Regions from separate parts of the Thauera sinica genome, predicted to be linked through region 2. Evidence: riboswitches for the same ligand, from Rfam matches in the RefSeq annotation. Region 2 holds a riboswitch; the other holds the start of a gene.
The links. Region 2 has a riboswitch for cobalamin ahead of CCZ27_RS22075 (TonB-dependent receptor). Riboswitches for the same ligand answer to the same signal wherever they lie in the genome.
Positions count from the first base shown of each region.

Region 1: another riboswitch for cobalamin. It lies ahead of CCZ27_RS07575 (TonB-dependent receptor); the one in region 2 lies ahead of CCZ27_RS22075 (TonB-dependent receptor).

Region 1 is NZ_CP023439.1:1,729,320-1,732,523, reverse strand. Features, by position in the region: gene CCZ27_RS07580 (2'-5' RNA ligase family protein) at 1-252, shown strand, start outside; cobalamin riboswitch at 263-469, shown strand; cobalamin riboswitch at 767-1,013, shown strand; gene CCZ27_RS07575 (TonB-dependent receptor) at 1,166-3,202, shown strand.
Region 2 is NZ_CP023439.1:5,052,063-5,055,266, reverse strand. Features, by position in the region: gene CCZ27_RS22080 (TonB-dependent receptor domain-containing protein) at 1-87, opposite strand, end outside; gene CCZ27_RS22075 (TonB-dependent receptor) at 107-2,065, opposite strand; cobalamin riboswitch at 2,189-2,435, opposite strand; gene cobU (bifunctional adenosylcobinamide kinase/adenosylcobinamide-phosphate guanylyltransferase) at 2,515-3,063, shown strand; gene gorA (glutathione-disulfide reductase) at 3,143-3,204, opposite strand, start outside.

The DNA.
Region 1 (3,204 bases), 1.8 Mb from region 2:
CCGCACGTGACGGTGGGGCTCTACGCCGACGCCTGGCCGATGGCCGGCGTGCGGCCGCGGCTCGACGCCTTCGCCGCCGGGGCGCCGCTGCGCCTGCGCATCGGGCACATCGGCCTGCTGGGCTACGCCGCGGCCGACATCGGCGGACCGCTGGCACGCATCGCCGACTACGATTTCGCCGACGGCGTGCTGCACTGGCATGCGCCGCCGCCGTTCGCCCACGCCGCCGCCGCAGCGTTTGACACACTTTGACACGAACGCTAACCTGCACCGCTGTCATGGTTGCCTGCCGACGTCGGCAGGCATGAAAAGGGAAGCCGGTGCCGCGCCCATGCGCGAAATCCGGCGCTGCCCCCGCAACTGTAATCGGCGAGCCTTGCGCCCTCCACGCCACTGGAAATCATCCGGGAAGGCTGGCGCCAGGCGAAGACCCGTGAGCCAGGAGACCTGCCATGCACATCGTCTCGACTGCACGGGCGGGGAGCCCCTGATCTGACGCCATGATGCCTGCCGCCACTTCGCCCACCGTTCCGTTCGCTCCGGCAAACGCCCGCCCGACCGCGGGTGCGACGTCCTGCGCGCGGACGGCGGCCGGGCGTCGGGAACGGACGGCGCCTGGCCGTGCCCACTCTCCCTTGCAGTCCCTGCCGACCATCCTGGAGGAACACCCGATGCGAGAAAGCGCGGGCACGGCCTGAGCCGCCCGCAACGGATGGCGGCGTCCCCGGTCCGCCGCCATCCGCCAGCCCGCGGCAACGCGGGATCGACCGGGAATCATCCGGCAGGTGCCCCCGTTCCCAACCGGGACGGAGGTGAAACGGGAACAGGATGCGCGCGCCGCCACGCCGCGGCGCGCAATGTCCTGGCTGCCCCCGCAACGGTAGGCAAGTGCGGACGGACCACATCCGCCACTGTATCGACCGCGTGGCGCCGGCACGGCGCTGCGCACGGTATGGGAAGGCGGTCCGTCAAGACTTGCGAGCCCGGAGACCGGCCTGCCGGCCGTTGGCGCGCTCCGTCCACCGCAAGGATGTGGACGGCGGCGCGCTTCTTACTGACCGGCCGCGGGGATGCGGACGGCGCCAGGCGCAGCGGACGACGGCACGGGCCGCCGCATCGCAAGGCTCCGGACGCCCGGCCGGTCTCACCTGACTGGAGCCGTTCCGTGAAGCCTCGCCCCCGTTCCACCCGCCTCCCCCTCGCCGCCGCACTGCTCGCGGCCTTTCCCCTGCACGCCGCCGCGCAGTCCGCCGGCGACGCGACAGTGCTGTCGACCGTCGTCGTCACCGCCCAGCGCGCCGAGGCGCCGCTGGAGGAAACGCCGCAGCGCGTGCTGGTGATCGACCGCGAGGACATCGAGCGCACGCCATCGCGCGAACTGACCGACGTGCTGAAGAAGAACGCCGGCCTCGACGTGATCCAGTACCCGGGCAACCTGTCGGGCATCGGCATCCGCGGCTTCACGCCGGAGTTCTCCGGCATCAACAAGCGCTCGCTGCTGCTGATCGACGGCCGCCCGGCGATGAGCACCAACCTCAGCATCGTCGACATGAACCGGGTCGAGCACATCGAAGTGCTCAAGGGCCCGGCCTCGGCGCTGTACGGCTCGTCGGCGATGGGCGGCGTGGTCAACGTCATCACCCGCGAAAGCCGCGGCCCGCTCACCGGCTCCGCCGAAGTCGCCGCCGGCAGCTTCGACCTGCGCGAACTCAAGGGCCACCTCGGCGGCAAGCTGGGCGAAGCCTTCGACTTCGACTACAGCGGCTCGTGGTTCGACCAGGACGACTACAAGACCGGCAAGGGCCACGAACTGCCCACCAGCGCCTACGAGCAGCAGTTCCACGCCCTGCGCCTGGGGCTGGACCTGAACGCCGACTGGCGCGTCAATGCCAGCTTCAACACCTACCGCGGCCGCGACATCGGCACGCCCGACGACGTCGCTTACGCCGATCCGGCGCGCACCACGAAGGACATGGACCACGACGGCCTCGACCTGCGCCTGTCCGGCCGCATCGGCGCGCACCGCCTGTCGGCCACCGTGTTCTCCGGCCGCGAATACAGCGAATACGTCGCCCACGGCTCGCCCTGGTACAACCCGGCCCTGCTGCCGCGCAGCAGCTTCGCCGAAGAGACCGAATGGCAGGGCTGGCAATTGCAGCACCAGTGGGAATGGGCGCAGGACGCCCGGCTGGTGTGGGGGATCGACCACGAACGCGCCAAGGTCACCGGCAAGAGCTGGGACCTCTACGTCACCGGCGCGCGCAACGCCCCGTACTCGGCCGACAACGAACGCGAAGCAACGGGCATATACGTCGAGAACACCTGGACCTTCAACGGCGGCGACACCACCGTCAACGCCGGCATCCGCCGCGACGACATCCGCGTGAAGACGCTGGGCACGCCGCTGAAGACCAACTTCACGCCGACCACGTCGGACTTCGACACCGTCAACCCGAGCATCGGCTTCAAGCACCTGCTCGGCGCCGGCTTCCGCGTGCACGGCACCGCCGGACGCGCCTTCGTGCCGCCGACCGCGGCGGAGTTCACCGGCGAGGCCACCAGCATCAACTGGCAGGGCAAGACCGAGATCACGCGCGGCAACGCGAACCTGAAGCCAGAATCGAGCGTGACCGTCGACCTCGGCCTGGAATGGTCGGGCAACGGGCTGTACCTCGATGCGACGGTGTTCGACACCCGCGTCAAGGACAAGATCACGCGCGACGGCGGCACCGCGATCGACGCCGATACCACGCTGTTCACCTACATCAACGCCAACCGCGCGCGCATGCGCGGCCTCGAACTGGAAGGCCGCTGGCAGATCCGCCCCGGCCTCGGCCTGACGGCGGGGCTCACCCACATGTTCGCCGCACGCCAGGAAATCGGCTCGGACTGGGTGGACCTGAACAAGGTCGCGCGCCAGAACGCGCACCTGGCGCTGGATGTCGACCACGGCGCCTGGAGCGCGCGCGTGGGTGGGCGCTACGTCGGCCGCAGCAAGGACCTGGACTGGGTCAACAGCTCCGGCACCCAGGTCGGCTACGCGGGCTACACGGTGTGGGACGTGGCCGCGCGCTATCGCTTCGACGCCCGCCAGAGCGTGGCGCTGTCGATCGACAACGTGTTCGACCGCTACTACGCCGAGAAATACGGCTTTCCGCAGCCCGGCCGCGCCGCGCGGCTGGCCTACCGCTACGCGTTCTGATC
Region 2 (3,204 bases):
CAGCGTCGGCACGCCGTCGGCACGCGCCGCGCCGATACCGGCGCAGGCGCAGGCCGCGGCCAGGGCCGCGGAGGAAAACCTGTCCATGGGGTGTCTCCGGCAGCGCTCAGAACGAGACCCGCGCACCGAGCTTCCAGGTGCGGACGAAATCGACCGGATAGACCACCACCGGCGGCCGGAAAGCGCTCTCGACCCAGACGCCGTTCTCGTGCGCGAACAGGTTGCTCACCGCGCCGTAGAGTTCCACGTCCTTCGTCACCCGGTGGCGGTAGGCGAGGTCGGTGGACTGGTATTCCCGCTGCCTCGGCGCCCCGTTGGCGAAGTCGCCGTCGGCCCACGCCTTGCTGCGCCAGGTGTGCGACAGGTTCAGCGTGCCGGCCTCGCTCACCTTGACGGCGAAGCCCAGCACCAGGTTGTGCTTCGGCGCGGCGGGCAATTCCTTGCCGTCGAAGGCGCCGCTGCCGTCGCGATCGATGATCGCCCGCGTCCACGCGTAGTTCAGCGAGCCCGTCAGCGCGGGGGAGATCTGCCAGGTGTCCTGCAGTTCGATGCCGTACTTGTGCGAACGGTCGAAGTTCGTGTTCGCGAAGCTGACCGGGTCGAAGTAGATCTCGTCCTTGAGCCTGGCATGGAACACCGCGAGCTTCAGGCGGTTGGCGGGCAGCACGTGGTTGAGGCCGAGCGTGACCGTGCGGGCGTGCATGGGCTCGATGAAGGCGTTGAAGGCGGTGCCGACGCAGGTGAAGTCGGCGTCGAAGGCGTTGCAGACGAAGAAGCGGTCGATGTCGGGCGCCTGGAAGGCGTCGTTGTAGTTGCCGAACACCGTCAGCGCCGGATCGATGCGGTAGTTGAAGCCGACGTCCCACGAGTTGAAGCGCTCGTCGTCCTTCAGGCGCGCGCCGGCATCCGGGCGGTGTCCGTATTCGACCCGCTCGCGCCGCGCGCCGGCCGACAGCGTGAGGCGGTCGAAGGCGTACTGGCCCTGCACGAACCAGCCGAGGTTGCGCTTGGAAGTCTTCTCGCTCGCGCCCTTGCGCTCGCCGTCGAAGGATTGCACGCCCGCGGTGACGGACAGGCGGTCGCCGAGGTACTGCAGCGCCAGTTCGTCCGAATCGTAGGTGTAGTCCAGGGTGCTCGAGAATGCGCCGAGAAACTCGGACGTCTTGTCCTCGGTCTGGTGGCGCGCGGACAGCCGCCACGCATCGGTCAGCCGGTACTCGGCGCCGACGCTCCAGTAGGCGCTGTCGAAGCGCTGGTGAGTGTAGAGGCTGCCGTCGTTCTGCGCCGGATCGTCCTCGAACCGCGCCAGGTCCAGCGGGCCGGGGTAGCGCGTGTCGATGCGGGTCCGGCCCGCGTCGGCGGTGAGCTTCAGGCCATCCACCGGATTGCCGCCGGCGGCCACGTGCCAGGTGTCGGCCTTCGAGGCGTCCCGATGGCCGGACGGGTCCTTGTCGGAGTAGCCGTCGGTTTCGCCGTGATCGGCCGTCGCCGACAGCGAGAAGCGCTCGCGCACGAGGCCGGCCGCGACCGTGCCGCCGAGCGCGCCGTGGCTGCCGCCATACGCCTCGATGCGGGCGCCGTCGTGCGGCCGGGTGTAGATCTGGATCGAGCCGGCGGTGGCGCCGTCGCCGTACAGCACCGAGCCGCTGCCCTTGGTGATCTCGATGCGGTCCACGTCGGCCAGCGCGATGCCGCCCAGGAGTTGCGGCACCGAATCGATGTTGTTCAGCCGGCGGCCGTCGACGGTGATCATCACGTTCTGGAAACCGCTGGTGAGGCCGTAGCCGCGCATGTTGAGGCTGGGCGTGAAGCGGTTGCCGAAGCTGGGCACGACCTGGACCGAGGTCTGGCGCGACAGGTAGTCGACCAGCGTGGTCGCGCCGGAACGCTCGATGTCCTTGCGCGTATGCACTTCGGAGGCGTAGGTGGCATCGACGTCGGTCACGTCGATGCGGGTGGCGGACACGATGACCGGTTCGAACTGGTGTTCGCCGGCGGCGATCGCCAAGGCCGACGGCAAGGCTGCACAGGCCGCGACTGCCGCGGCCGAAAGGCGGATGCTCATGGATGGGGACTCCCCGCGCCGCGGCCCGCGTCCCCGCAGTCCCCGGCAAACCGCACATGGACGCGCCGCGAACGGGGCAGGCATGAGCGCAGGGAACGACCCGCCGCCGCCACCCCGCGGCACCTCCTCCAACGCGCACGGGCCGGTATCCGGGCTCGCGAGCCGAGGCGGCCGGGTTTCTCCGCGAAACCCGCCACACGCGGCGCATCGCCTTCCCGGGCAGAAGCCCAGTGGCAGAGTGATGCGCCTTGAACTCGCTTACCGTTGCGGGGGCAGCACAGGCATTGCGGGGCGAACCTTCGGGTCCGTCGCGCCGCGCACCTGTTTCCCGTTTACCCCTAGGGCGCGGACCGCCGTCGGGCACCTCGAACGCAGCGCCCCTTCCGGGGCAGCGGCGCGGATGATACCTTTTCCGCCCCCGGTTTGCAGCGCAGGAACGCCACGCCCCAATGACGCTCGAACTCATCCTCGGCGGCGCGCGCTCGGGAAAGAGCCGGCACGCCGAACGGCGCGCCGCGGATTCGGGGCTGGCCGTCACGGTCATCGCCACCGCCGAGGCGCTCGACGCCGAGATGGCGGAGCGCATCCGCCGCCACCGCGCCGACCGCCCGTCGGCCTGGCGCACCGTGGAAGCCCCGCGCGCGCTCGCCGACGCCCTGCGGCGCGAGGCCGCGCCCGGCCGCTGCCTGCTCGTCGATTGCCTGACGCTGTGGCTCGCCAACCTCCTCGCCGGCGCCGAAGACCTGCCGCCCGGCGCCGATGCCGACGCGTTGCCCCGACTGCGCGCCGAGCGCGACGCCCTGCTCGCCGCGCTGCCCGCGCTGCCCGGCACCATCCTGCTGGTCGCCAACGAAGTCGGCCTCGGCCTGGTGCCGGAAACGCCGCTCGGCCGCCTGTTCCGCGACGAGGCCGGCCGGCTCAACCAGCAACTGGCCGCGCTCGCCGGCACGGTGACCTTCGTCGCCGCCGGGCTGCCGCTGAAGCTGAAGGGCGGCTGAGCGGGGAGCGCCGCTCAGGCCGTCGGATCGGGGATTCGCCCCGGGCAGGCGGCCGGAATTCCCCGTCGCGGCGGGCAGCTTATCGCGCGGGCTCGCGCATCGTGACGAACTCTTCCGCCGCCGTCGGATGGACGCCGATCG